One region of the Janthinobacterium sp. SUN118 genome, then DNA from elsewhere that is predicted to be linked to it. Evidence: predicted binding sites of a transcription regulator. Region 1 holds the regulator's gene; each other region holds the start of a gene.

Region 1 (7,267 bases):
CACCATCTTCTGGCCGATGAACAGCAGCAAGATCAGCACGACCAGGGCCTTGCCGCCGGCCCAGGCCAGGGTTTCGGCCAGGTTGTCCGAATCGCGCGTCAGGGCGGGGATGAGGATCAGCAGGGGCACGACGGCCAGGTCCTGGAACAGCAGGATGCCGATGATCTTGCGGCCGTGTTCGCTTTCCAGCTCCAGCCGTTCCGTGAGCATTTTCGAGACGATGGCCGTCGACGACATGGCCAGTGCGCCGCCCAGGGCGAATGCGGCTTGCCAGCTCAGGTGGATGTAGGCGGACAGGTAGCGGGCGACGAACCAGCCGAAGACGACGGTGGCGACGATGGTGGTGACCACTTGCGCCATGCCGAGGCCGAAGACGATGCGCCGCATGGCGAGAAACTTGGGTAGCGAAAATTCCAGTCCGATGGAAAACATCAGGAAGACGACGCCGAACTCGGCCAGCGTATGGCTCGCTTCGTTTTCCGCCGCCAGGCCCAGCGCATGGGGGCCGATGACGATGCCGACCGCCAGGTAGCCCAGCATGGGCGGCAAATGCAACATTCTGAAAGCGACCACGCCCAGTACGGCGCTGCCGAGTAACATCAGGGTCAGTTCAAGCGAGGAAAACATGGGTTGCCCGGGAAGCTCAGTGGAAATCGTTGTTTGTTGTGACTGGCAAGTTTTTTGCTTTCCTAATTCGTTTATACTTTGGGCATGAGTGTAACCCATGAAAAAACAATGCTGAAAGCTTTTGATCGAATTGACATGCAGGCGACCACCGAGCGCGCCGTGGCGCTGGCGCGCACCACCCTGCAGATCGAGTCCGACGCCATCGTTGCGCTGCATGCGCGCCTGGCCACGGACGACAGTGTGGGCCGCGCGGTGGCAATGTTGCTAGAATGCAAGGGGCGTGTCGTCGTCTCGGGCATCGGCAAGTCGGGCCATATCGCGCGCAAGATTGCCGCCACCCTCGCTTCCACCGGCACGCCGGCCATGTTCGTGCATCCGGCCGAAGCGGCCCATGGCGACCTGGGCATGGTCACCTCGGACGATGCGTTTATTGCCATATCGTACTCGGGCGAATCGTCCGAACTGATGGCCATCATGCCGGTCGTCAAGCGCATGGGCGGCGTGCTGATCGCCATGACGGGCAAGCCGAATTCGAGCCTGGCCCAGCTGGCCGACGTGCATCTGGATATTTCTGTTGAGAAAGAAGCCTGTCCGCTGAACCTGGCGCCGACGGCCAGCACCACCGTCACCCTGGCCCTGGGCGATGCGCTGGCCGTGGCGCTGCTGGATTTGCGCGGCTTCAAGGAAGAAGATTTCGCCCGCTCGCACCCGGGCGGCGCCCTGGGCCGCCGTCTGCTGACGCACGTGCATGACGTCATGCGCAGTGGCGAGCAGGTGCCGAAAGTCGCCGTGCAAGCATCGTTGCTGCAGGCGCTAGAGGAAATGACGAAGAAGGGCATGGGCATGACGGCCGTCGTCGACGCGGACAACCGCCCGGTGGGCGTGTTTACCGACGGCGACTTGCGCCGCATGTTCGAGCGCGTGCAGGATTTCACGAAAGTGGCGATCCGCGACGTCATGCATGCGCAGCCGCGCAGCATCGCGCCCGAGCGCCTGGCCGTCGATGCCGTGGCCGTGATGGAGCAGTACCGCATCAACCAGATGCTGGTGGTCGACGCCGATGGCAAACTGGTCGGCGCACTGCATATTCATGACCTGACACAAGCGAAGGTGATCTGATGGAGAGCGTGGCGGACAACCTGGCACGCGCGGCCAAGGTCAAACTGATGATCTTTGACGTCGATGGCGTGCTCACCGACGGCAGCCTGCATTTCGGCCCGGACGGCGAAATGATGAAGACGTTTAATGTGTATGATGGCCTGGGCATCAAGCTGCTGCAGGAATCGGGCGTGCAGACGGCCATCATCAGCGCGCGCCGCTCGGCCATCACGGCACGCCGCGCGCAAGATTTGGGCATTACCCATGTGCATCAGGGCGGCCACGACAAGCTGACGCCGTTTCGCGAATTGCTGGCGCTGACGGGCTTGACGGAAGAGCAATGCGGCTATATCGGCGACGACGTCATCGACGCCCCCATCCTGAAACGCGTGGGCTTTGCCGTCAGCGTGCCGGGCGGCCGCCCGGAAGCGCTGGATCTGGCCCACCATGTGACGCAGGCCGGCGGCGGCCGTGGCGCCGTGCGCGAGATTTGCGAATTCCTGCTGCGTGCACAGGACAACTATGTGCGCGTCATGGCGCCGTTCCTGGAGTGAGGCGCGAGCCTTGCCGCCAGTAACATTTGAAAGAGTGAAGCAATATGCGTAAGCCAGGAGGCGCCCATCGCTGGCGCATGATTTTTACCGTGCTGGGAGCGGTCGCGTTCGCGCTGGGCAGCTTTTGGCTGCTCGAAGTGATGAACAAGAATGGCCAGGACATGACGGCCAGCAAGCACCTGGACGAACCCGACTATTTTGTCACCAATTTCAGCCTGGTGCGCATGGATTTGACGGGCAAGCCCAGCTACATCGTGTCCGGCACCAAGCTCACGCATTACCCGGCCGATGATTCATCCGATATCGACCAGCCTTTCGTGCGCAAGCTGACGCCCGACATGCCGCCGATGAACATGAACGCGGAACTGGCGCATATCGACCAGGGCAATAGCCGATTGCAGCTGCACCGCAAGGTCGTGATCGACCGCGTGGCCAGCCCCAAGGCGCAGAACCTGACGCTCAAGACGGAAGCGCTGACGGTGTTCCCTGATGAAGAGCGCATGGAAACGGACGTGCCGGTCGACATGCTAATGGGAACCAATCAGGTGACAGGCGTGGGCATGAAGGCCAATAACGCCACCGGCGTGGTGGAAGTGCAGCAGTCGCTGCGCATCGTCCTCCCGCCGAGACCGCGCCCGGCCGCGGCGGCACAATGACAGAATGAAACAAGGAAACCATACTATGAAGAATATCTTGCTGTTGACCCTATTCTCGACCGTCTGCTCGCTGGGCGTGATGGGGGCGGCGCATGCCGAGAAGGCCGATTCCGACAAGGAAGCCGTCATCACCGCCCAGCGCGGCCAGATGGATGACATCAAGCAAGTACGTACCCTGACGGGCGACGTGGTGCTGGTGAAGGGTACCTTGACCATGAAGGCGGGCCGGGCCCTGATCACGGAAGATCCGCAAGGCTATCAATTCATCACCTTCTGGGCCGATCCGGGCAAGCTGGCCACCTTCCGCCAGAAGCGCGATGGCGCGGGCGACCTGTGGGTGGAAGGCGAAGCCGAGCGCGTGGAATACGACAACAAGACGGAAGTGGTGAAACTGTTTTCCAAGGCCAAGCTGACGCGCCTGGAAGGCACGAAAATCACCGATGTGGCCAACGGCGCCTTCATCTCGTATGACAGCCGCAATGAAGTGTTCAATATGGAAAATACCGACAGCGGCACCAGCTCCCCGGGAGCCGGCAGCGTGCGCATGGTGATCCAGCCGAAGACCAAGGCACCCGCGGCGGAGAAAGCGCCGGCGGCGCCCGCGCCAGGAAAGAAATAATGGAAAATACACGTTGCGGCAGTACCCTGATCGTCCGCGGGCTGCAAAAGACCTATGGCAAGCGGCAAGTCGTACATGATGTTTCGCTGCAAGTCGAATGCGGCGAAGTGGTGGGCTTGCTGGGCCCGAACGGCGCCGGCAAGACCACCTCGTTCTACATGATCGTCGGCCTGGTGCCGTCGGATGGCGGTACCATCGATATCAGCGGCGTGGATATTTCCAGGCTGCCGATCCACCGCCGCGCGCAGATGGGCCTGTCCTATCTGCCGCAGGAAGCGTCCGTTTTCCGCAAGCTGACGGTGGAAGACAATATCCGCGCCGTGCTGGAAATCCAGACCGTCGAAGGCCGTCCATTGACGAAGGCCGAGATCGAGGAGCGCCTGGATAAATTGCTGGCCGACTTGCAGATTGAAAAGCTGCGCGAGAACCAGGCCTTGTCGCTGTCGGGCGGCGAGCGCCGCCGCGTGGAAATCGCCCGCGCGCTGGCCACGGACCCGCGTTTCGTGCTGCTCGACGAACCGTTCGCCGGCGTCGACCCGATCGCCGTGATCGAAATCCAGCGCATCGTGCGTTTCTTGAAGGAGCGCAATATCGGCGTGCTGATCACCGACCATAATGTACGCGAGACGCTGGGTATCTGCGACCGTGCCTACATCATCAACCAGGGCTCGGTGCTGGCGTCGGGACGCCCCGACGACATCATCGCGAACGAGTCGGTACGCCGGGTCTATCTGGGCGAACACTTCCGCATGTGAGCCAATGAAACAATCATTGCAGCTGCGCACCTCGCAGCACTTGGCACTGACGCCGCAGTTGCAGCAATCGATACGCCTGTTGCAATTGTCTACCCTGGAATTGCACCAGGAGCTAGAGCAGCTGTTGACGGACAATCCCCTGCTCGAGCGTCTCGACGATCCGCTCGACCGCTCGTTGCGCCTGCTGTCCGATGGCGCCTTGAGTTCGACGGCCGCGCCGGCCGAGGCACCGCCCCAGCCACCCAGCCAGGAGGCGCCCGCGGCGCCGGCCGAAGCGGATGGGTTTGACGGTGAGGCGGGCGAGAGTCCGGCCGCCATGGATGGCGGCGACAGCGACTGGAGCGAAGCGAGCCGGGGCAAGACGCCCGACGACGAGGATGCCCGTCCGCAACTCGAAGCCCATCACTGCACCTTGCGCGAACACCTGATGGAGCAGATGCGCGTGACGGTGCTCGAATTGCGCGACCGCGCGCTGGTCGAGCTGATCATCGACGCGCTCGACGACAATGGCTACCTGGAAGAGTCGCTCGACGACATCCTGGCGCGCCTGCCGGCGGAGCTGGACATCGATGCCGACGAGCTGCGCACGGCGCTGGCGCTGCTGCAAAGCTTCGATCCGCCGGGTGTGGGGGCGCGCAACGCCTCCGAATGCCTGGCGCTGCAAATCAAGCGTTTGCCGCATATCGCCCTGGTGACGCGCCGCATGGCCATCGTCATCGTGGAAAAGCACCTGGCCTGGTTTGCCCAGCGCGATTTCAACAAGCTGAAAAAAGCCCTCGATTGCGACGACGAAGACTTGCGCGAGGCGCAGACCGTGATTCGCCTGTGCAATCCGCACCCGGGCGCCGTGTTCGCCTCCGACGTTTCCGACTACGTGGTGCCGGACGTGGTCGTCAAGCGCGCGCGCAATGGCTGGCAGGTGACCCTGAACAATGACGTCATGCCGCGCCTGCGCGTCAATGCCATGTATGCCAACCTGCTCAAGCAGGGCAAGGGTGAGGGCGCCATGGGGGCACAGTTGCAGGAAGCCAAGTGGCTGATCAAGAATATGCGCCAGCGCTTCGACACGATCCTGCGCGTGGCGCAGGCGATAGTAGAAAGACAAAAGAACTTTTTCTCGCATGGGGCCGTTGCCATGCGCCCCCTTGTGCTCCGTGAAATAGCTGATACACTGGGTTTACACGAGAGTACTATCTCGCGGGTAACAACTCAAAAGTACATGCTGACCCCGCACGGCATGTTCGAGTTGAAATATTTCTTTGGTAGCCACGTCGCCACCGAAGCGGGGGGCGAAGCGTCATCGACGGCGATACGGGCATTGATCGTGCAACTGACAGGAGCAGAAGACCCTAAAAATCCTTTATCCGACAGTAAGATTGCGGACATGCTGGGAGAACAAGGCATGGTGATTGCGCGACGTACTGTTGCCAAATACCGGGAAGCGTTGAAAATTCCGCCAGTGAGTCTGCGTAAGTGCTTGTAGTTTTTTCGGTTCCTCTGCGGGCCGGATACGATGGACACCGCACGAACCCGATCATCTTTAGGAGTGTGTATGAATCTCACCATCAGCGGACATCATCTCGAAGTGACACCAGCCATTCGTGAATACGTACAAACGAAGCTGGAGCGCGTGAAACGTCATTTCGATCACGTTATCGATATCGCCGTGATTCTGACCGTGGACAACCTCAAAGAGAAAGAAAAGCGTCAAAAGGCCGAAGTCAACCTGCGTCTGAGTGGCAAGACCGTCTATGTGGAAAGCCTGGCGCAAGACCTGTATGCCGCGATCGATACCCTGATCGACAAGCTGGACCGGCAAGTGATGAAATACAAAAGCAAAGTGCAAGGGCACGGTAAAGAGGCGATCAAGCATCTGCCAGACAACTCAGAGGATGAAGCCGTCGTCGCCGTCTAAGGCCACCCGCTTCCAGCAGTTGTGATCAACTAAGGGCGCACATCTTGCGCCCTTTTTTGCGCCCGTCACCCTTGCGCACGGATCGCCTGGCCGAACGCAAGGTTGTTCCTGCAGGCGCTAGAATGTTGGCACTTTCACTTCTTGCCTGCCTGCCATGAGCGACTTCGTCCACACCTCTATCCGCAACCGCACCGCGCACATTGTGCTCGACCGCCCGAAAGCCTTGAATTCCCTGTCGCTGGAGATGGTGCGCACCATGAGTGCCGCCTTGCTGGCCTGGCGCGACGATCCGCAGGTGGACGCCGTGGTGATACGCTCGAGCAGCGAAAAAGCCCTGTGCGCCGGCGGCGACATCCGCTTCTTTTACGATGCGGGCCGGGCCACGCCGCAGGGCGGCAGTGCGCTGCTGGAAGATTTCTTTACAGAAGAATATGCTTTAAATCATTTAATTCATTTCTATCCGAAACCGTATATCGCCGTGATGGATGGCGTGGTGATGGGCGGCGGCATGGGCGTGGCGCAGGCCGGCCCCGGCAACCGCTTGCGCATCGTGACGGGCCGCACGCGCATGGCCATGCCGGAAGTCAATATTGGCCTGTTTCCCGATGTGGGCGGCAGCTATTTCCTGTCGCGCCTGCCTGGCCAGCTGGGTCTGTACCTGGGCTTGACGGGCCTGACCATCGGCGCGGCCGATGCGCTGTACACGGGGCTGGCCGATGTGTATCTGCCGGAGACGGCCATGGAGGCGCTGACGGCCCTGTTCGAGTCGACGCCCGGTGAAGGCTTGCCGGTGGCCATCAAGGCCCTGGCGGCGTCATTCCAGGCCGAGGTGGGCGTCTCTGCGCTGGCGGCCGTGCGCACGGTGCTGGACCGCCATTTCAGTGCCGCTTCCGTGGCGGCCATCATGGCATCGCTGGCGCAGGATGACAGTGCGTTCGCGGCCAAGGCGCTGGCGGCAATGCGCCTGCGCTCGCCGCTGATGATGTCGGTCACCCTGGAATTACTGCAGCGGGGCGCACACCTGGGCGTGGCCGATTGCCTGC
Region 2 (7,267 bases), on a different contig from region 1:
GCAATCCGCGCCCCAGCGTCAGCGTGGCCAGTGGCGTTGCCGTGCCCGCTGCTCCTGATTCCGGCAGCAATTTCGCGCAGAACTGGACGCAATCCAACGAGCGCGATACCTTCGGCACCCTGCGCGGCGAATACGACGTCGCCAAGGATGTCGTGGCCTGGGCAGCCATGGGCTTTCGTAACGGCGACGAGTCGAACGTGCTGGCAGCGCCCACGGTGAACAGCGTATCGGGCGCGGCCAGCTCGTATCGTTTCGACAATACCCGCCACGACAGCGTGCGTACGGGCGAAATCGGCGTGCGCGGCAAGCTGCGCACGGGCGCCGTCGGCCATACCGTCAGCGCCACCGCATCGACGTTCTGGTCGCAATCGAAGAATGCCTATGGCATGAGCGATTTTGTGACGGGCTTTGGCACGAACATCCATGCCCCCGTGCAGGTAGCCGCGCCTGCGCCAACCTGGTTCATGGGCGGCGACCTCGCGCATCCGCTGGTGACGGCGCGCACCATGCTGTCGAGCTTTGCCATCGCCGACACCATGGCCTTTGCCGATGACCAGGTATTGCTGACCGTGGGCGCGCGCCGCCAGACCATCAAGGATGATTCCTACGACTACAACACGGGCGTCCGTTTTGCGGACAGCAGCTACAGCGAAAGCATTACCACGCCTGTGCTGGGCCTGGTGTATCGCCCCGTCAAGGAAGTGACCGTCTATGCCAACTATATCGAAGGCCTGCAAAAGGGCGCTGTCGCAGGCGGCGCGGGAGTGACCAATGTCGGCGATGCATTCGCTCCCTACAAGTCGAAACAGAAGGAAATCGGCGTCAAGTATGACGGCGGCCGCATCGGCGCCAGCCTTGCCCTGTTTACCACCAAGCAGCCATCGGCCTATGTGGAAAACGGCATCTTCGGCGTCTTTGGCGAACAGCGCAACCGTGGCATCGAATTGTCGGTATTCGGCACGCCGGCCCGGGGCCTGCGCCTGCTGGGCGGCCTGACCCTGCTCGACACGAAGCAGATCAGCGCCAAAGAGCCCGCCAACGTGGGCAAGGATGCGATCGGCGTGCCTGGCACCCAGCTGAACTTCGGCGCGGAATGGGACGTGCCGGGCGTCCGCGGCCTGGCCTTGACGGGGCGCACCTTGTACACGTCGAAGCAGTACCTCGATGGCGCCAATGCGCAGAAAGTGCCGTCCTGGACGCGCCTGGACCTGGGAGCACGCTACCTGACCACCATCGCCGACCGCGCCGTCACCTTGCGCGCGCGCCTGGACAACGTGACCGACAAAAACTACTGGGCTTCCGCCGGCGGCGCGTCCGGCGCTGGCTATCTGGTGCTGGGCGCACCGCGCACCGTCGTGGTGTCAGCGTCCGTCGACTTCTAAGCCTCCTCACGATAAAGCTGCCCGTCCCCGTGGCAGCTTTTTTTTCGCGTGCGCGCCTGTGCCGGCACGCCCGGTTCGGCGACAATGCCCGCATGAAACTCTCCCCTGCCCTGCTCGTGTCACTGGCCCTGTCCCTGCCCGCAGCTGCCCAGCAGCAAGTTGCCTGTCCGTATGCTGCCTGGAAAAGCGGCTTCAAGGGCGATGCGCGGGCCCAGGCCACGTGCTTGCTGCGCCCCGTCAAGCTGTATGCGCGCCTGGGCGCCAGCGCGCCGCTGCCCGCCTTTCTCGACAGCCACGTCGGCCAGCACACGGACATCGCCCCGGCCAGCCTGCGCGCGTATCTGTCCACGCACGGCATCGATGAAATGGACGTCGGCGGCGCCGTCGACGCGCCGCTGTCGCGCGCCGTGGGACGGCTGGTGGCGCCCGTGGCCCGCTATTTCGTCATCCACGACACCAGTTACCCGAATTTCCTGCTGGACGCGATTCCCGCCCACGTCAACGACGCCAGCTGGGATTTCAACGACTTTACGCTGCGCAATCCCGCCCTGGGCGGCGGTCCGAAAGGCCATGTGTATGTGAACCGCCTCGGCGATTCGCTGGCGGTGCGCGACTTTGGCACGGCCGGCTACGCCAGCAAGCTGGAAAAGGACAAGCCGTCGCTGACGGGCCTGTTCCTGCACGTGGAGCTGGTGCAGCCGCGCCGTTCCGTGCCCGCCGGCGGCAAGGGCAACGATGGCCTGGCGCCCGACCCCGGTTTCACGCCGGCGCAGTATGACCGCCTGGCCCTGCTGTACCTGGCCGCCAGCGTGCGCAAGGGCACGTGGCTGATTCCCGCCTTCCACGCCGTGCTCGACACGGGTTTTGCGAACGGTCATGATGATCCACAGAACTTTTCCCTGGCCGATTGGTCAGCCTCGCTTGCGCGCCTGGAGGCGGCCCTGCGCCAGGCCAATACTGGACAATAATGCGTTTCCCTGACGGCTGATTTGGCGCATACTATTAAGCGCATAGCCATTCCTGCCAGGGAGTTCAGGTGAGTAACACCACGCATCATCACGCGGATCGTCGGGCAGCCGCAGGCCCGCCGCTGGCGCGCGCGCAGCGCATCTTTGCCATGCGCGACGCCGTCCTCACTGCCTGGGAAGACCGCGTGCGCGCCTGCGTGCGCGGCGCCGACCAGCTGCTCACGCCCATCCTCATCAATACCTTGCCGGCCTTTTTCGACAACCTGGCCGAGGCCCTGACGCCCGGCCATCCGCGCGAAAACGCCGCCAGCAACAGCAATGTGCCGGCCGTGCATGGCAACGAGCGGGCGCGCATGACCAATTACGGGCCGGAACAGGTGATCCAGGAATACCAGATCTTCCGCGACTGCTTCGCCGCCGTCGCCCACGAGTCCGGCATCACCTTGCGCCGCAAGGACTGGTGCGTGATCAACGAATCGATCGACGTGGGCATCCGCGAATCGATACGCGAATTTACCAGCATGCATGAAGGCTTCCGCCGCCGCATCGCGGCCGGCCTGTCGCACGACATGCGCAATCCGCTGGCCGTGATCAGCACCAGCGCCCAGTTGCTGCTCAGGCCAGCCGAACCGGAACGGGTGGCCGTGCTGGCGCACAAGATTGCCGAACACAGCAAGCGGCTCGACAGCATGATCGAGGAATTGCTCGACACCCTCAGCTACCACCAGGGCCAGCAGCTGCCGCTGGTGCTGAGCCAGTTCGACGTGCTGCCGCTGGTGCGCGCCGTGGCCAGCCAGGTCAACCTGCAGCGGCCCGATAAATGTATTGTCAATGGGCAATCTGTCGTCGGCTGGTGGTGCGAGAATTCGCTGCGGCGCGCGCTGGAAAACCTGCTCAGCAATGCCCTCAAGTACGGCGATGACGCCGCCATCGGCTTGCATGTGGAACAGACGCACGAACGCATGATCATCACCGTGCACAATGGCGGCCACCCGATCGCGCCGGAACAGGCCGAGCGCATCTTCGACTACCTGCGGCGCGAAAACCATGGCCCGGCGCCAGGCTGGGGCATCGGCCTGCCCTTCGTGCAGAACGTGGCCGAAAGCCATGGCGGCAGCATCGCCGTCGACAGCTCGCCCGAGACGGGCACGAGCTTCATCTTCGACTTGCCCGTCGATTGCCGGCCCTTCGTCCATCCGGCCGACTTCCCCATAAACTGACAAGTAACGCACCAATACGGTGCAGATGACGGATTTACGCCACAAAAGTGGTCATTTTTTACACAATTTCACGCGTGCGGCATTGCTGCGGCATTGGCACACTTCCTGCTGAGCTATAGTCAGACCAAGGCTCAAGGGGAAATCACAACATGGCAAATTTTTTCAATGAAATGACTGCAGATGACGTGGGTACGGACGGCAAGGTACGTGAACACTATCGTGAATTTAATAGCTGGCTGGAGCAGCAATCCCCCGACACCATCGCCCGCAAGCGGGCCGAAGCCGACCTCACCTTCCGCAGGGTCGGCATCACTTTTGCCGTGTATGGCGACGATGCCGGCACGGAACGCCTGATACCGTTCGACACCATCCCGCGCATCATCCCGGCCGCCGAATGGGCGCAGATGCAGACGGGCCTGGTGCAGCGCGTGCAGGCGCTGAACATGTTTATCCATGATATTTATCATGAACAAAACATCATCAAGGCCGGCATCATTCCCGCCGAGCAAATCTACAAGAATGCCCAGTACCGCCCGGAAATGCAGGGCATCGCCGTCGCTTCCGACATTTACGCCCACATCGCCGGCGTCGACATCGTGCGCGCCGGCCAGGGTGAATTCTATGTGCTCGAAGACAATCTGCGCGTGCCATCCGGCGTCTCCTACATGCTGGAAGACCGCAAGATGATGATGCGGCTGTTCCCGGAACTGTTTGCGCGCAACCGCATCGCCCCCGTCGACCACTATCCGGACATGCTGCTCGACAACCTGCGTTCCGTGGCGCCGATGGGGATCGATGATCCCACGGTCGTCGTCATGACGCCCGGCATGTACAACTCCGCCTACTTCGAGCACGCGTTCCTGGCCCAGCAGATGGGCGTGGAACTGGTGGAAGGCAAGGATTTGTTTGTCAACGATAACTCGGTCTACATGCGCACGACGCGCGGCCCGAAGCGCGTCGACGTCATCTACCGCCGGGTCGACGACGATTTCCTCGATCCGCTGGCGTTTCGGTCGGACTCGTCGCTGGGCGTGCCGGGCCTGCTGTCCGTCTACCGCGCCGGCAGGGTGACGCTGGCCAACGCCATCGGCACGGGCGTGGCCGACGACAAGTCGGTCTACCCTTTCGTGCCCGACATGATCAGGTTTTACCTGTCGCAGGAGCCGATCCTCAACAACGTGCCCACCTACCAGTGCCGCAAGCCGGCCGATCTGTCCTACGTGCTGGCGAACCTGGCGCAACTGGTCGTCAAGGAAGTGCATGGCGCCGGCGGCTACGGCATGCTGGTGGGCCCGGCGTCGAGTGCCGCGCAGATCGAGGACTTCCGCCAGCGCCTGCTGGCCAATCCGGGCGGCTACATCGCCCAGCCCACCCTGGCCCTGTCAGCCTGCCCCACGTATGTCGAGGCCGGCATCGCGCCGCGCCACATCGATTTGCGTCCATTCGTGCTGTCCGGCAAGACGATTTCCATGGTGCCCGGCGGCCTGACCCGCGTGGCGCTCGGCGAAGGTTCGCTGGTGGTCAATTCCTCGCAGGGCGGCGGCACCAAGGATACGTGGGTGCTGGAACCATCGTCCGTCTTTGCAGGAGAAAAAACATGCTGAGCCGCACCGCCGATCATTTGTTCTGGATGGCCCGCTACACGGAGCGGGCGGAAAACACGGCGCGCATGCTCGACGTCAACATGCAGACCTCGATGCTGCCGCAGTCCGAGCAGGATGCCGAACAGGGCTGGCGCGCCACCCTGGGCATTTCCGAACTGCAGAGCGCGTATGACCACAAATATGGCCGCTTCCACACGCGCGACGTGCTCGACTTCATGGTGCGCGATCCGAACAACCCGTCGTCCATCCTCGCCTGCCTGACGGGCGCGCGCGAAAATGCCCGCGCCGTGCGCGGCACCCTGACGACGGAAGTGTGGGAAATCCAGAACGCCACCTGGCTCGACATGCAGAAACGCCTGAAAAGCAATCTGCTGGAAACGGACCCCAGCCAGTTCTTCGAATGGGTGAAATACCGCTCGCACCTGTCGCGCGGCGTGACCCTGGGCACCATGCTCAAGGATGAGGCCATCCATTTCATCCGCCTCGGCACCTTCCTCGAGCGGGCCGACAACACGGCGCGCATCCTCGACGTGAAGTTCCACGGCGCGCGCGACACGTCGAAAGACATCACGCAGCGCGATTTTTACTACTGGGCGGCGCTGCTGCGCTCCGTCTCCGGCTTTGAAATCTACCGCAAGGTGTACCGCGACGTCATCACGCCGGCCAGGGTGGCGGAATTGCTGATGCTGCGCGGCGACATGCCCAGGTCCCTGCTTGCCTGCATGGAAGACGTGGTGGAAAACCTGAAACATATCCGCAACGATGTCTCGGCCGATACGGAGCGTTTCGCCGGCAAGCTGCATGCGGAGCTGAAATTCGGCCATATCGACGACATCATGAAGGCGGGCCTGCACCTGACCCTGACGGAGTTTCTGGAAAACATCTATGACCTGGGCAACCGGGTCAGCCGCGACTTCCTCGTTCCCCTGGCGGCCTGATGCAGCTCACCATCCGCCACGAAACCCATTACGCCTACAGCGCGCCGCTGGCCTACACCATCCAGCAGCTGCACCTGACGCCGCGTATCGAGCCGCAGCAGCGCGCCCTGTCCTGGCAGATCACGACGCCGGGCCGGTGCCACGCCTACACGGATGCCTACGGCAACCTGTCGCACATGCTGACCATCAATGGCAGCCATCATTCGCTGAGCCTGGTGGCCCAGGGCGTGGTGGAAACCATCTACCCGCACAAGGGACGGCTGAACCTGGTCGATACCCTGTCGCCGCTGTTGTTTACCATGCCGACGCCGCTGACGCAGGCCAACCCGGCCATCCTGGAGCTGGCTTGCGCCAGCCTGCCGGACCGGCGCGTGACGGCCGGCACGGGCCACTTGCTGCGCCTGGCCGAAAGCATCGTCGGCAAGGTGGCCTATGAAAGCGGCGCCACCATGGTCACCACCACGGCCGGCGACGCCCTGGCCCTGGGCCGCGGCGTGTGCCAGGACCACGCGCACCTGTTCCTGGCCTGCTGCCATGCGTGGGGCATCCCGGCCCGCTATGTCTCCGGCTATATCGACCCGGAAACGACGGGCCACGCGGCCAGCCACGCCTGGGTCGATGCCTGGGCCGAGGACACGGACTTCGCGGGCTGGGTCAGCATCGACGTCACGCATGCCCGCCTGATGACGGATGCGTATTGCCGGCTGGCCATCGGCCGCGACTACGATTCGGCCGCCCCCGTGCGCGGCGTGCGCCAGGGTGGCGGCACGGAAACGTTGCGCGTCGATGTACAGATTGTGCCCGTGTAACCCTGCAGGAATGAGGCTGGCCGGGCCTTGCGGCGGATCGCCTGGGCCCGGCTGGTGTAGAATGCTTCCCCTTTTACTCGATTTGCTACGATGACTTATTGCATAGGCGTGCGCCTGAACGAAGGCCTGGTCTTCCTGTCCGACTCCCGCACCAACGCTGGCGTGGACCAGGTGGGCACCTTCCGCAAGATGAGCGTGTTTGAAAACCCGGGTGACCGCATGCTGGTGTTGATGACGGCAGGAAACTTGTCGATCTCGCAAGCCATCCGCCAGCTCGTGTCCGAGCACGTGGATGCGGACGGACGCAGCATCTGGAACGTGGCCAGCATGTACGACGCGGCCCGTA
Region 3 (7,267 bases), on a different contig from region 1:
CGAGCTTCACGGCGTCCATGAAGGTATCGATGGTGTCACGCGATAGCTTGCTTTCTTCGCCGAGGATGATGACCTGGAAGATGCGTTTGTCCTGCGCCACGAAACGCCCGACCAGCAAGACCGGCTTGCCTTGCTGCGTACCGGCCGCCTCGATGCTCAGCGAACTGCGCTGGCGTGTGCCGGCCGGCGAGCTGCTGGCCGCCGATGCCGATTTTTCGCTGCGCACGGTGCCATTGATATTTTTCAATAATGCGGTCCGCATGGCGGGCAAGGCCGCCTGCGCCTGCTCCGCAGTGTCGAGTATGGCGCTGCCGATGGCGAAGGTGCTGCCATCGACTTCGCTGGCGGTCATGGTCAGGCTGAATTTCTTGCCGTCGAGATCCACTTCGCGCGTCAGTACGGCCGGCTTGCCAGGAAACAAGGCCGTGAACTGGGCGTCGGGGCTGCGATAATCGCGCCAGTCGAATTTCGGACTGCAGGCGGCCAGGACGCTGGCAGCGGCAAGCGTCGCCAGAAATAGGGCAAGTGATGTTTTTTTCATCAGCAGATGGTAGCAGCGCCGCCCATCATGTGCAATCGCGCACGTACGGGCGGATTGGGCCACCTTATCTGCCCACCTTATATTTCACGCAGCACGCGCCGGTACTGGATCGCTTCGGCCACATGTGCTTGTCCGATGGCTGGACTGCCTGCCAGGTCGGCGATGCTGCGGGCCACGCGCAGCACCCGGTGATAAGTGCGTGCCGACCAGTGCAGGTGCAACATGGCGCTGTGCAGCAGCCGCTCGCCATGTTGTTCCAGTTGGCAATGCTGTTCGATTTCCACGTTGTTCAGCCGCTGGTTCGATTTGCCCTGGCGCGCCAATTGCAGGGCAGACGCCGCCGCCACGCGCGTGGCGATTTGTTGCGTGCCTTCGCCAGCACCGGCTAGCCTGCCCAGCGACGCCGGCGGCATGGCCGCCACTTCAATCTGCAAGTCGATACGGTCGAGCAGCGGTCCGGACAAGCGGCTGTGGTAGCGCAGCACGGCGTCCGGCGTGCACCGGCAGCGGCCGGATGCGTGGCCCAGATAGCCGCAGGGACACGGGTTCATGGCGGCGATCAGCTGGAAGCGGGCGGGAAAATCGGCTTGGCGGGCCGCGCGCGAAATGGTGATGACGCCCGATTCCATGGGCTGGCGCAGCACGTCGAGCACTTTGCGGTCGAATTCGGCAATTTCATCGAGGAAGAGCACGCCGCAGTGCGCCAGCGAAATTTCGCCGGGCCGCGGAACATTGCCTCCGCCCACCAAGGCCACGCCGGAAGCCGTCTGATGGGGCGCGCGGTAGGGGCGCCGTTTCCAGTGTTCCACTTTAAAATTGCCGCCCAGCGAATGCACGGCGGCCGATTCCAGCGCCTCTTCGTCGCTCATCGGTGGCAGCACGCCGGGAAAACGGCTGGCCAGCATGGTCTTGCCTGCACCAGGCGGACCCACCATCAGGACGTTGTGGCCGCCAGCGGCAGCCACTTCCAGCGCGCGCCGCGCTTGCTGTTGTCCCTGCACATCGGCAAAGTCAGGATACAGGAAAGCGGGTGCAGCCGGCATGGGCTGGTGGCGCTGCAGGGGCGTATGGCTGGCGTGCGCGGCAAAATGCGCGCATACCTCGAGCAGGGTGTGGGCTGGGTAGATGCCGGCATCGCGGACGAGCGCCGCCTCGTCCGCGTTCGCGTGCGGCAAGATGAAGGCGCGCGGCACGCCGGTCTTGTCGCGTTGCATGGCAAACGTCATGGCCAGCGCGCCCCGGATGGGACGTAGCTGTCCTGACAGCGACAGTTCGCCAGCGAATTCATAGTGGTGTAATTGGTCGCCCGGCAATTGGCCGGAGGCGGCCAGAATGCCCAATGCGATGGGCAGGTCGAAACGGCCCGATTCCTTGGGCAGATCCGCCGGGGCCAGGTTGGCCGTGATGCGCCGCGCCGGCATGTCAAAACCACAGTTTTGCAGCGCGGCACGTACGCGGTCGCGCGATTCCTTCACTTCCGTATCCGGCAAGCCGACGATCGTAAAGGACGGCAAGCCATTGGCAAGATGGACTTCGACGCTTACCTCGGGCGCTTCCATGCCGGCCAGGGCACGGCTTTTCAGGACTGCCAGACTCATCAGATCCCCCTGTAGCGCGGGCGCGGGCAGGATCAGTCTAGTCCTTGAAACGGCGTGCGGCTTGCGCTATGCCAGCAAGAACGCCGATTACGGCGCCCTGCGTGCGGCGATTTACGCTTTTGGATCGTTCAGGCGCGTTTCCAGTTCGATCAGGCGCAATTCCAGTGCATCGAGCTTGGCGCGGGTCTTGGCCAGGACCTGGGCCTGGATATCGAATTCCTCGCGCGTGACGAGATCCAGGCGGGCGAAGCCCTGGGTCATCATCGATTTCACGTTCTTCTCGATATCCTTGGCCGGCGAGTTTTCGATGGCTTGATGGATCTTGCCTTGCAAGTCGTTAAAGAAGGTATTCATGTCCATGGTCAGTCCTTTTATGGTGCGGCCTGTGCATCGCACCATTGCGGTGCACAGCGGCGTTAATCTGGTGCGAAACTGGGCAAATTCACAATGCTTTAGCCGCCCCTTCCCGCATGCCCAGGGGCTTGCAGGGTATGTATGGACGGAAACGCACCTGTCAAGGTGGCAATGGAGCTGGCACGTATTCTGCTAAAGCATAGATGAACGCTTTGTGATCTCCAGCCAAGATTTTAAACCTCAACCGCTTTAAAAGTTCAATAAAAGGGAATCGCCATGAAGAATCTGTCCAAGAACATGACTTTAGCAGCAGCGTTGACACTGGCCATGACCGCCTTGTGCGGCAGCGCGATGGCGCAGGAAGCGGCAGCGGCGCCCGCCGCCGAAGCCGTGCCCGACAACGTGGTCAGCTACAACGTGGCGCTGACCAGCGATTACCGTTACCGTGGTCTGTCGCAAAGCCGCCTGAAGCCGGCCGTCAGCGGCGGCGCCGACTATACGCACAATCCGACCGGCCTGTACGTGGGCACCTGGTTGTCGAGCATCAAATGGATCAAGGATGGCGGCGGCGATACGGATCTGGAATGGGATATCTACGGCGGCAAGCGCGGCGAACTCAGCAAGGATTTCACGTATGACGTGGGCGGCCTGTATTACTTCTATCCGTCGAACGGCCTGAGCACGAATGCGAATACCTTCGAACTGTACGGCCAGCTCGGTTATGGTCCGCTATATATCAAGTACTCGCATTCGACGACGAATCTGTTCGGCGTGGCCGACAGCAAGAACAGCGGTTACCTGGACCTGGGCGCCAACGTGGAAGTGCATGATGGCTACATGCTGAACCTGCATGTGGGCCGGCAAAAGGTCGAGCACAACAATTCCCTCAGCTATAGCGATTACAAGATCGGCGTGACCAAGGACTTCGGCATGGCGACCGTGTCGCTGGCTGCCGTGAAAGCCAACATCGCTTCGCTGGCGCCCAATGGCAAGAATCTGGCGAAAACGGGCCTCGTATTGACTGTTTCCAAAACCTTTTAAGCGAGACTGCCATGAAAATGATTACTGCAATCATTAAACCGTTCAAACTGGACGAAGTGCGCGAAGCCTTGTCGGCTATCAATGTGCAAGGGATTACCGTCACCGAAGTGAAGGGGTTTGGCCGTCAGAAAGGCCATACGGAACTGTACCGTGGCGCCGAGTATGTGGTTGATTTCCTGCCAAAAACCAAAATCGAAGCGGCGGTCGACGACGCCATTGTCGACCAGGCCATCGAAGCCATCGAGGGCGCCGCGCGCACCGGTAAAATCGGCGATGGCAAGATTTTTGTGTACAACCTGGAACAGGTTATCCGCATCCGTACCGGTGAAACCGGCAACGAAGCGCTCTAAGGGGAATATTGATGCGTAAAAATATAACAACATTGTTAGCTGGGTTAGCCTGTCTGTGTGCGTTTGGGGTTGCCGCGCCCAGCTTTGCCGATGCCCCGGCCAAGCCGGAAGCCGTGACGGCCGCTGTCGCCACGCCTGCCGTGACGCCGGCGCCCGATGCCGCCGTGCCGGCTGCCGCGCCAGCCGCCGCCGCTCCTGCCCCAGCGGCTGCCGCGCCGGCGCCCGTCGCCAACAAGGGCGACACCAGTTTCATGATGATCTGCACCGTGCTGGTGATCCTGATGACGATCCCAGGTCTGGCCCTGTTCTACGGCGGCCTGGTGCGCTCGAAGAATATGCTGTCGGTGCTGATGCAAGTGTTCATGGTGTTTTCCCTGGTGGTGGTGCTGTGGTGCATTTATGGCTACTCTGTCGCCTTCACGGAGAAAACCGCCTTCTTCGGCGGCTTCGACCGTCTCTTCCTGAATGGCATCTGGGATCCGGCCAAGGGCACGTTTGCCGCCGCCGCCACCTTCAGCAAGGGCGTCGTCATTCCCGAGTTCGTGTTTGTCGCCTTCCAGGGCACGTTTGCCGCGATTACCTGCTCGCTGATCGTCGGTGCCTTTGCCGAACGCGCCAAGTTTTCCGCCGTGCTGGCATTCGTCGTACTGTGGTTCACGTTTGCCTACCTGCCAGCCGCGCACATGGTCTGGTTCTGGACCGGCCCTGACCTGATCACCGATGCGGCGACGGCAGCCACCGAAGCGGCCAAGGCTGGCTGGATCTGGCAAAAAGGCGCGCTGGACTTCGCCGGCGGCACCGTGGTGCACATCAATGCCGCTATCGCCGGCCTGGTGGGCGCCATCATGATCGGCAAGCGCGTCGGCTACGGCCGTGAATCGATGGCGCCGCATTCGCTGACGATGACCATGATCGGCGCGTCCCTGCTGTGGGTGGGCTGGTTCGGTTTCAATGCCGGTTCCTCGATGGAAGCGGGCGACGTGGCGGCTCTGGCCTTCGTCAATACCATGCTGGCCACGGCTGCCGCCACCCTGTCGTGGGTGTTTGGCGAGTGGATTACCAAGGGCAAGCCTTCCATGCTCGGCGGCGCGTCCGGCGCCGTTGCCGGCCTGGTGGCCATCACCCCGGCGGCCGGCTTCGTCGGCCCGATGGGCGGCCTGGTCATCGGCTTGCTCGCCGGTATCGTCTGCCTGTGGGGCGTGAATGGCTTGAAACGCCTGATCGGCGCCGACGATTCGCTCGACGTGTTCGGCGTCCATGGCGTGGGCGGCATCCTCGGTGCCTTGCTGACGGGCGTGTTTGCGGCGCCGCAACTGGGCGGCCAGGGCATTTTCGACTATGTCACCAACAAGATGTCGGCCGACCCGTATTCGATCGGCCACCAGGTGTGGGTACAGGCGCAGGCTGTCGGCACGACCATCATCTGGTCGGCCGTCGTGTCCGTCATCGCCTATAAACTGGTCGACATCGTCATCGGCCTGCGCGTACCGGAAGAGGAAGAGCGCGAAGGCCTCGATATCACCAGCCACGGCGAACAGGCCTACCACGGGTAACGCCAGACCAAACCTGCTGCGCGTCGCGATTTGCGGCCTGCGATGCTCACTGTGCATGCGCACAGCTCCGCTTCTCAGCCGCAACTCGCCTCCGCTCGCTACGGTTTTGTCGGACGGTGTGATTGTTGATTTTCTGGCACTGCGGCGCCCCGGCGCAGCATGCCAGCGTTGTTTTGCTTGAAAAGGCGCCTCATCGAGGCGCCTTTTTTTCGTTATGGGAATGGAAAAGGTCTTTAAAACAAGGCTTTTGCCCCGATTTGGGGTACTTACACGGTAATATAGTCGGCAGTTCTGTGTGCTTTTCGATTACTGCACATAATTTAAGGATGTAACTATGGTTCCCCACCTCGTCACGGCCCTGACCGGACCGCTGCTCGACCTCGAAAAAAAGATTCTGGCCGCGACGCCGGCCATTGAGCGCTGGTTCCGCATGGAGTGGCAAGAGCACACGCCGCCTTTCTATTGCTCGGTTGACTTGCGCAACGCCGGCTACAAGCTGGCCCCCGTCGATACCAATCTCTTCCCTGGCGGTTTCCATAACCTGGCCACGGAAATGCTGCCCCTGTCCGTGCAAGCGGCCATGGCCGCCATCGACAAGTATTGCCCGGATGCCCGCAACCTGCTGATCGTGCCGGAGTTGCACAACACCACGCCGCAGTATCTGCAGAACGTGGCGCGCCTGATGCAGATCTTCCGCCAGACGGGGCTGCACGTGCGCTTCGGCTCCTGGTCGCCCGAAATCACGCAGCCGACACCATTGGCGTTGCCCGATGGAAATATGCTGGTCATCGAGCCCCTCGTGCGCCTGAACAATGGCCGTCGCCTGGGCTTGAAGGATTTCGATCCATGCACGATTTTGCTGAATAACGACTTGTCGGATGGCATTCCCGATATCTTGCAAAATATTCATGAGCAAAGCCTGCTGCCGCCTTTGCACGCGGGCTGGGCCTTGCGCCGCAAGAGCAACCACTACACGGCCTACGATGAAGTGGTGAAAAAATTCGGCAAGATGATCGATGTCGACCCGTGGATGCTCAACCCGTTCCACGCCAAGTGCAGCGACGTCAACTTCCAGGAAGGCGAGGGCGAAGACGCCCTGGCCGCCAGCGTCGACGTGCTGCTGGCGAAGATCCGCAAGAAATACAAGGAATACGGCATCAAGGAAAAGCCCTTCGTCATCGTCAAGCCCGATGCGGGCACGTATGGCACGGGCATCATGACGGTGCGCGACGCCAGCGAAGTGCGCGACCTGTCGCGCAAGCAGCGCGACAAGATGTCCATCGTCAAGGATGGCAAAGTCGTCACCGACGTCATCATCCAGGAAGGCGTGCCGACCTTTGAAAGCATCAAGGATGCCGTGGCCGAGCCCGTCGTCTACATGATCGACCGCTACGTGGTCGGTGGTTTCTACCGCGTGCACGCGGAAAAGGGCGTGGACCAGAACCTGAACGCGCCCGGCTCGCAGTACGTGCCGCTGGCATTTGCCCAGCAGCATGCCGTGCCGGACTTGAAGGCCAAGCCGGGCACGGCCGCGCCGAACCGTTTCTATGTGTATGGCGTGGTGGCGCGCCTGGCCTTGCTGGCCGCGTCGCTGGAAATGGAGCGCACGGATCCGAATCCCGAGGTGTATTGAGCTGGCGCGGGCGCTTGCCGGGCGCGGCGGCTCCCCTCGGGGAACCCCGCCTGGCGATCTCGGCTAGAATCAAGCATTCCTTACCCAAGCACCCCGATTGGACCGTACCATGAAAATCGCATTCCTCGCCGACCCGCTGGCTGGCTTCAAGACTTACAAAGACTCCACCTTCGCCATGATGCGCGAGGCGGCCAGGC
Region 4 (7,267 bases), 230 kb from region 1:
CGCCGCGCCATGTGCATGCGCGCAACGCGCTGGCCGTGCTGTACGCGCAGCGCGGCGAGCATGACGCCGCCATCGCCCATTGGCTGGCCCTGACGCAGGAGGCGGGCACACCGCGCCCGCAGCAGGCCTATCTGTTCAGCAATCTCGGCCATGCCTATGCCTTGAGCGGCCGCGATGCGCTGGCCTTGCCTGCGCTGGAGCAGGCCTGCCTGCTCGATCCGTTCAATGCGCTGGCCTGGCAGCACCTGGCGCAAGTACTGGAACGCCTGGGGCAGCACGAGCGCGCCGCCGTGATGCGGCGCCAGGCGAACAGCTTGCAAGAGCACGACCCGCGCCGCGATGCGGCCCTGTTGCGCGGCGCGGCGGAACCCGTTGCGCTCGCGCCGGTAGCGGCGGCACCGGCCATGGCGCGCGTGGAAATCACGCAACGCGACGGCATGGCCCTGTTGCGGCGCGTGCCGGCGATGGAGCGCGGCGTCCCCATTGCTGTCGCTGCGCCGGCAACGGCGGCGCTGGCCGGCGCGCCGCGTCCGCGCCTGGAAATCCTCAATGGCAATGGCGTGCAGGGCATGGCCGCCGCGCTGGCGCGCAGCCTGGCCGGTGGACCCGTGCAGGTGGTGCGCCTGGGAAATGACAGCTCGTTCCAGGTGGCGCGCACGCGCGTCGAATACCGGCCCGCGCAGGAACAGGCGGCGCGCCAGCTGGCCCGCCAACTGGGGCTGCCGGTGCAGACCCTGCCCGCCGACTGTCCCGCCAGCGAACTGCGCCTGATACTCGGGCGCGACTTCGGCGACCCCGCCACCTTGCACCGTTACTATCTGCAGCAGCTGCAACTGGCGCGCCAGGCGCTGGCGCGGCTGGGCTGAAGCGCATCCGCCCACGCAAAAACACGCGGCGCCCTGGCGGGCGCCGCGTGTTTTTGCTTGCTGCTAATTATTTGGGTTGCCGCCGCCGTGTGAAGGCCAGGGCCGCCAGGCCCGTGCCTAGCAACAGCAGGGTGGCCGGTGCCGGCACCACGACGATCACGGGATCGATCACGACGATATCGGTGCGCGTGGACTTGGAAAAATTCAAGGTGTAGCTGCCGGCCGCCAGCGCGAAGTTCGACGTCAGAGAAAATTGCGCCAGGCCATTCGTGAAGGCGCGCCCTGTGGACGGATCGTTGGTGCCGGCCGTCATGTTCAGGCTGAACGGATCCAGGCTGCCCGCGCCGTGGTTGCCGTTGATGTCGCTGCCATTGTTGGCGTCGCCATCGGGCGCGAACTGGAAGATCACGCCGTCGGCATTGGCATGCGACAGGCAGCCGACGGGGCTGGCGCTGTTGCACGAGATATTGAAGATATCCATGATCGACACATTGGACTTGTCACCCATCGTCGTCACGCTGGTGCGCAGGTCGCGCCGTCCCATGAAGCTGAAGGTGATGAAGCCGGCGCTCGACAGGGTCAGGTTGACGGAGCCGGTCAGCGTGTCGCCGGCCGTGGCCGAGGCGGCGCCCACCGTGTTGCGCTGCGCCTCCGAAACGGCCAGCACGGTGGAGCCAGTGCCATTGAGCATGTTGCCGAAGGCGTGGGCATCGCCGCGCGCAAACTCCAGCGCCGTGGTGGGGGCGTAGTGGTTCTGCGGCAGGCCCGTGCAGCCACTGCCGGAACACACTTGCGGCACGTCGGCATTGGCGGCCGGGCCCGTGTTGACGGCGCGCGGATTGACGGCCACGCCGCCCTGGAAAAAGGCGCTGTCGCTGGCGTTGCGGTTGGCGCCGGCCAGCGACAGCGCGCCGGCGCTGGTGGTGATGCGGAAATTGCTCAATTCATTGACGGCCAGGCCGTACGCCCCGGCATGCGCCTGGCCGCTGGCCAGCAGGCTTGCCGCCGCCAGTGCGCCCAGCCAGCCCAGGGTCTTGCTTCGTGTGTGATCGACGTTCATCGCAGCCTCTTATCGTGGTCAGTCTCGGAAAATCCGGGGGATAAAGAATCCAGGACGACTTGCCTGGATTCATCTCGTAGACGGAGATAAGCAGCTTGCGTGCCACACAAGAAAATCCTGTCGAATCAAACGCTTGCGTAAAGCGGGCTGAACTGGTGGAAGCAAAGTGTAAGAATGGCCGACGCCGCTTGCCGGCCGGTTGCTACCGTGCCTCAGGTGCCGCGGTGGTAGCCGAGATGCCCCCCGGAATTGCGCGCGCAGCCGCAGCCGATGCGCGCCACTTCCTCGCCTGCCGTCAGTTTCCAGTTGGTAATCGTCGTATGCTGCCAGTCGATGTCGCTTTTCTTGACAGGTTTTACCGTCAGGGTACGCGTTTGCGCATCCGCGTATTCCATCAGCTCTTCGTCGTCGGCGATATCGAAATGGCGGTGGATCAGGGAAATGCCGAAACGCTCGAGCGCGCCGTAGCGTTGCAGCACGTCGCGCAGCTCGCGAAAGCAGGCCACGTCCTCGGGCAGCAAGGGATTGACGGTGGAAATATCGGCGACGGGCTGCCACTGCATGGCGTGGATGTTCAGGCTATCCATGATTGTCTCCTGTGCCCCGTGATGAATGGCCCAGGCCGCCGGAGGGGCGCCGGCACGCCTGGCGAAATGCCCATCGTGGCCGTAAGGCTGCTGCGGCGCTTGCGCCAGATCAAAGGTGCGGCAGTCGCCCCTCGCCCGGTAAAATAGGCCATGGCAAACAAAACTCCCACCTTCCCCGGCGCGCGCACGGGCCGCGGCCAGGTCCTGGCCGTGCTGCTGTCGAACCGAGACCAGTCCGGCGCCGAACCGCTGCAAGGCCGCGTCTCGCTGGCCGCCATCGTCAAGGCGTTAAAGCGCAAATACCACTGGCCGATCGAGACGCACAGCTTCCCCGCCAATACGCAGGACGGCCGCGCCAGCTGGGCAACCGTCTACAGCTTGCCGGACAAGGTCATCGAGACCGCGCTGGACCACGGCGGCCGGGAGTGGCTGGAGAGCAGGTCAGTCGCCAGGCGCTAGTGAGAGGGCAAGGTTGGGCCAGGCGCGCAGCGGGCACGCCGCTGCCGCCCATGCCACATGGCTTTATTCGAGGCGGAAGCCGACCTTCAGCGTGACCTGGAAGTGCGCGACCTTGCCATTGACGATATGCCCGCGCGAGTCGGTCACTTCATACCAGTCCATGTGCTTGACCGTGAGCGCCGCCTTGGCAATGGCATCGCGGATCGCCTGATCGCTGCTCTCGGTCGATGTGCCAACCAGTTCGATCAGCTTGTAAGTGTGTGCGGACATGATGTTTCCCCAGGTAGGAAAGCCGGACATCAAAAGGTTCTTCTTTGCTAACAAGCACCCATCTTGCGCCTAATCGCAGCCGCAGTCATTACGCAGTGCAGCAATGCGTCGCGCAAGCGGCTTGTCTGGATGGAGATGCGTTTGCATGGTGCCGGGCGTGTCTGGCAGGCGGGAGAAAAGAAAAAAGGGCTACCAGCCGAAGCGGGTAACCCTTTGATTTCCTACTGAATTCTGGTGCCGACTGCCGGTTTCGAACTGGCCACCTGATGATTACAAATCAACTGCTCTACCAAATGAGCTAAGTCGGCAAAAACTGCGCGTTGCGAATTATACGCTATTTAATGCGCGTCAGGGTCGGGCGGCCGCCTTTTTTTGGTGGCTCGTCGTCGCCGGGCGTGGCGTTGTCGCGTTGTTCGGGGGAGCTGGTCGGCACGGACGACAGGGTCGGGGCGCTGGCGGCCGGGGCGAGCACTGGCGGCGGGACGTCGGCGGAGGCGGGGCTGTCGGTCGGTTGCGCGTCCGGGTCGTCGTTGCCCAGCACGGGCTCGAAGGCCATGCCCTGGCCGTTTTCGTTGGCGTAGATGGCCATCACGTTGTCGACCGGCACGTAGATTTCGCGCGAGATACCGCCAAAGCGGGCGTGGAAGCGGATGGCGTCGTTGTCCATCTTCAGGCCGCTGGTGGCGCCGAAGCTGATGTTGAGGACGATTTCGCCCTTTTTCACGTATTCCATCGGTACCGTGGTGCGCGAATCGACTTTGACCGCGAGATAAGGCGTGTAGCCGCTGTCGGTGCACCACTCGTAGATGGCGCGCAGCATATAAGGTTTGGTTGAGATTTCAGACATGGTAGGCACTATGAGGCGGGAGCGCCCCCGTCAAGCATGAGGCGGGCGCACCGGTAATTCAAAAGACTGGGCAGCGCAAAAAACAACTTTAACACATGGCCCAAGATGCCCCAGAAAGCGTAGTGAGCAAGCCCGATATCGGCTTCAGCAACGCAGCCGTACTTGAGTACGGCGAGTAACGCCAAGTCGAGAGCGGGCTGCGCAGTAGCTTGATGGGGATATCTTTTAGCGGCGCATCACCTTCTCCGAAGGAGTGAGTGCTTCGATATACGCAGGACGCGAGAAGATGCGTTCGGCGTATTTCATCAGCGGTGCAGCCGTCTTCGACAGTTCGATGCCGTAGTGGTCCAGGCGCCACAGCAGCGGCGCGACAGCCACGTCGAGCATCGAGAATTCGTCGCCCAGCATGTACTTGTTTTTCAGGAACAGCGGCGCCAGCGTCGTCAGGCGGTCGCGGATTTCCGCGCGTGCCTTGTCGTGGGCCTTGTCGTTGCTCTTGGCGCGTTCGCTTTCCAGCACGTGCACATGCACGAACAGTTCTTTTTCAAAGTTGAACAGCATCAGGCGCGCGCGGGCACGCATCAGCGGATCGGCCGGCATCAGTTGCGGATGCGGGAAGCGCTCATCGATGTACTCGTTGATGATGTTCGATTCATACAAGATCAGTTCGCGTTCGACCAGGATAGGCACCTGACCGTACGGGTTCATGGTCGAAATGTCTTCCGGTTTGTTGAACAGGTCGACGTCGCGCACTTCGAAGTCCATGCCTTTTTCAAACAGGACCAGGCGGCAGCGTTGCGAAAATGGGCAGGTTGTACCCGAATAGAGAACCATCATTTTTTATAGTTCCTTAGAAACAAAGGGGGTGAAGCCGCGAACGGCTCACCCCAGGTCGCTTGTCCACTCGTGCGGACAACGCAGAAACAGGCACCAACCGGCCTTCGGCCGGCGCCTCACTTATTTGACTTCTTTCCAGAACGACGCGTTAAGGCGCCATGCCAGCAGAGCAAAAACCGACAGGAACAGCAGCACCCACACGCCCAGGCGTTTGCGTGTCTGCTGTGCCGGTTCGGCCATCCACTCCATGTAGCCGACCAGGTCGGCTACCGCAGTGTCATACTCGATCTTGTTCAACGTGCCTGGCTTGACTTGCTCGAAGCCGACAAATTTGTGGATTTTCTTGCCCGCTTCGTGCGGGTCATTCTCTTCCACGAACTTGGCAGTCTGGATACCTTGCAATTCCCATAACACATGCGGCATAGCAACATTCGGCACGACCATATTGTTCCAGCCGGTCGGACGAGTGTCGTCTTTATAGAACGTACGCAGGTAAGTATACAGGTAGTCGCCGCCTGTGCCAGCGGAAGATGATTTCGCGCGCGAAATTACCGACAAATCGGGCGGTACGACGCCAAAGAACGCCTTGGCGTCCTGCGGCGCCAGGGAAGTCGTCATCAGGTCGCCGACTTTATCGCTGGTGAACAACAGGTTCTGCTTGATCTGGTCTTCCGTCAAGCCCAGGTCGCGCAGGCGGTTGTAGCGCATCGACACGGCAGAGTGGCAATTGAGGCAATAATTGACGAACAATTTGGCGCCATGTTGCAGCGCTGCCATGTTGGTCTGGCGGTCGGGCGCCTTGTCCAGCGGGAAGCCGCCTTCGCTGGCGAGGGCCATGGCGGGCACGAGTGCCAGGATGGCGAGCAGTTTTTTTGCAATCTTCATATGATGTATGTCCTTTGAGCGTGGCGTGGGAGCGGCTTAGTGCGGGTGAAACGTCACACGCGACGGCACGGTCTTGAACTTGCCCATTGCACTCCACCATGGCATCAGCAGGAAAAAGCTGAAGTAAATCAGGGTGCACACTTGCGAGACGATGGTTTTCGCATCCGTTGGCGCCTGGGTACCGAGGTAGCCCAGGGTCAGGAACGACAGGCCGAAGATGGCATAGATGTATTTATGCCAGGTCGGACGGTAGCGGATCGATTTCACGGGCGAATGGTCGAGCCATGGCAGGAAGGCCAGGATCACGACGGAACCGCCAAAGAACACCACGCCCCAGAATTTCGCATCGAGCACCTGCGGCAGCATGCCGACGATGGCGACGAGCGCGATCGCGGCGATGATGGCCTTGACCGTCGTCGACAGGCGCGACTTGAGCCAGATGAACACCACGTAGGCGGCCACGGCAGCCATCAGCACGTACATGAAGTCGGCCGTGGTGGCGCGCAGCACCGAGTAGAACGGCGTGAAGTACCAGGTTGGCGCGATGTGCAGCGGGGTCTTCAGCGAGTCGCCTGGCAGGAAATTGTTGTATTCCAGGAAATAACCGCCCATTTCCGGCGCAAAGAAGACGACGGCGCTGAAAATGACGAGGAAGATCGACACGCCGAACAGGTCGTGCACGGTGTAGTACGGGTGCGATGGAATCGAGTCGAGCGGGTGGCCGTCGGCGCCCAGGTTTTCCTTCACTTCGATGCCGTCCGGATTGCTCGAGCCGACTTCATGCAGGGCGATCAAGTGCGCTGCCACCAGGCCCAGCAGGACCAGCGGGATGGCGATCACGTGGAAGGCGAAGAAGCGGTTCAGGGTCGCGTCGGACACCACATAGTCGCCGCGTATCCACAGCGACAGGTCAGGGCCGATGAAGGGGATGGCGCCGAACAGGTTGACGATCACCTGGGCACCCCAGTACGACATCTGGCCCCATGGCAGCAGGTAGCCGAAGAACGCTTCGGCCATCAGGCACAGGAAGATGGCGAAACCGAACAGCCAGATCAGTTCACGTGGCTTGCGGTAGGAGCCGTACAGCAGGCCGCGCGTCATGTGCAGGTAGACGATGATGAAGAAGGCCGAGGCGCCCGTCGAGTGCATGTAGCGCACCAGCCAGCCCCACGGCACTTCGCGCATGATGTATTCGACGGAATTGAAGGCCAGCGCCGCATCGGGCTTGTAGTGCATGGTCAGGAAGATGCCGGTGACGATCTGCAGCACCAGCACCAGCATGGCCAGCGAGCCGAAGATGTACCAGAAATTGAAGTTTTTCGGGGCGTAGTACTTGCCCCATTGGTCATTCCACAGCTTGGTCAGGGGAAAGCGGTCATCCACCCAGCCCAGGGCTTTTTCAGCGGCGGGTGCATCGGCGGGAAATTTCGTTTCTTTGAAAGCAGCCATGATCAAG

The links. The regulator sigma-54, encoded in region 1, starts transcription at its own class of promoters, with help from an activator protein. The targets are predictions, from matches to a motif close to TGGCANGNAANCTGCTTT.
Region 2: O0880_RS12765 (circularly permuted type 2 ATP-grasp protein) is a predicted target of sigma-54. The motif match lies at 3,665-3,682, and genes of this name have one in related genera.
Region 3: O0880_RS25655 (TorF family putative porin) is a predicted target of sigma-54. The motif match lies at 2,672-2,689, and genes of this name have one in related genera.
Region 4: O0880_RS17620 (EDSAP-1 family PEP-CTERM protein) is a predicted target of sigma-54. The motif match lies at 2,014-2,031, and genes of this name have one in related genera.

What each region holds. Positions count from the first base shown of each region.
Region 1 is NZ_JAPUBV010000002.1:194,572-201,838, reverse strand. It holds gene O0880_RS16555 (monovalent cation:proton antiporter family protein) at 1-627, opposite strand, end outside; gene O0880_RS16550 (KpsF/GutQ family sugar-phosphate isomerase) at 736-1,746, shown strand; gene O0880_RS16545 (HAD hydrolase family protein) at 1,746-2,279, shown strand; gene lptC (LPS export ABC transporter periplasmic protein LptC) at 2,324-2,935, shown strand; gene lptA (lipopolysaccharide transport periplasmic protein LptA) at 2,961-3,554, shown strand; gene lptB (LPS export ABC transporter ATP-binding protein) at 3,554-4,309, shown strand; gene O0880_RS16525 (RNA polymerase factor sigma-54) at 4,314-5,792, shown strand; gene raiA (ribosome-associated translation inhibitor RaiA) at 5,862-6,224, shown strand; gene O0880_RS16515 (enoyl-CoA hydratase/isomerase family protein) at 6,379-7,267, shown strand, end outside.
Region 2 is NZ_JAPUBV010000001.1:2,809,594-2,816,860, forward strand. It holds gene O0880_RS12750 (TonB-dependent siderophore receptor) at 1-1,382, shown strand, start outside; gene O0880_RS12755 (hypothetical protein) at 1,475-2,350, shown strand; gene O0880_RS12760 (HAMP domain-containing sensor histidine kinase) at 2,419-3,570, shown strand; gene O0880_RS12765 (circularly permuted type 2 ATP-grasp protein) at 3,720-5,174, shown strand; gene O0880_RS12770 (alpha-E domain-containing protein) at 5,168-6,112, shown strand; gene O0880_RS12775 (transglutaminase family protein) at 6,112-6,921, shown strand; gene O0880_RS12780 (peptidase) at 7,012-7,267, shown strand, end outside.
Region 3 is NZ_JAPUBV010000006.1:706-7,972, forward strand. It holds gene O0880_RS25640 (hypothetical protein) at 1-541, opposite strand, end outside; gene O0880_RS25645 (YifB family Mg chelatase-like AAA ATPase) at 619-2,139, opposite strand; gene O0880_RS25650 (accessory factor UbiK family protein) at 2,251-2,499, opposite strand; gene O0880_RS25655 (TorF family putative porin) at 2,770-3,534, shown strand; gene O0880_RS25660 (P-II family nitrogen regulator) at 3,546-3,884, shown strand; gene amt (ammonium transporter) at 3,896-5,437, shown strand; gene gshA (glutamate--cysteine ligase) at 5,772-7,070, shown strand; gene gshB (glutathione synthase) at 7,180-7,267, shown strand, end outside.
Region 4 is NZ_JAPUBV010000002.1:429,219-436,485, reverse strand. It holds gene O0880_RS17625 (LytR C-terminal domain-containing protein) at 1-866, shown strand, start outside; gene O0880_RS17620 (EDSAP-1 family PEP-CTERM protein) at 934-1,926, opposite strand; gene O0880_RS17615 (hypothetical protein) at 2,139-2,513, opposite strand; gene O0880_RS17610 (hypothetical protein) at 2,664-2,972, shown strand; gene O0880_RS17605 (dodecin) at 3,036-3,242, opposite strand; tRNA gene O0880_RS17600 (tRNA-Thr) at 3,475-3,550, opposite strand; gene O0880_RS17595 (ClpXP protease specificity-enhancing factor) at 3,577-4,089, opposite strand; gene O0880_RS17590 (glutathione S-transferase N-terminal domain-containing protein) at 4,315-4,926, opposite strand; gene O0880_RS17585 (cytochrome c1) at 5,047-5,811, opposite strand; gene O0880_RS17580 (cytochrome bc complex cytochrome b subunit) at 5,848-7,260, opposite strand; gene petA (ubiquinol-cytochrome c reductase iron-sulfur subunit) at 7,263-7,267, opposite strand, start outside.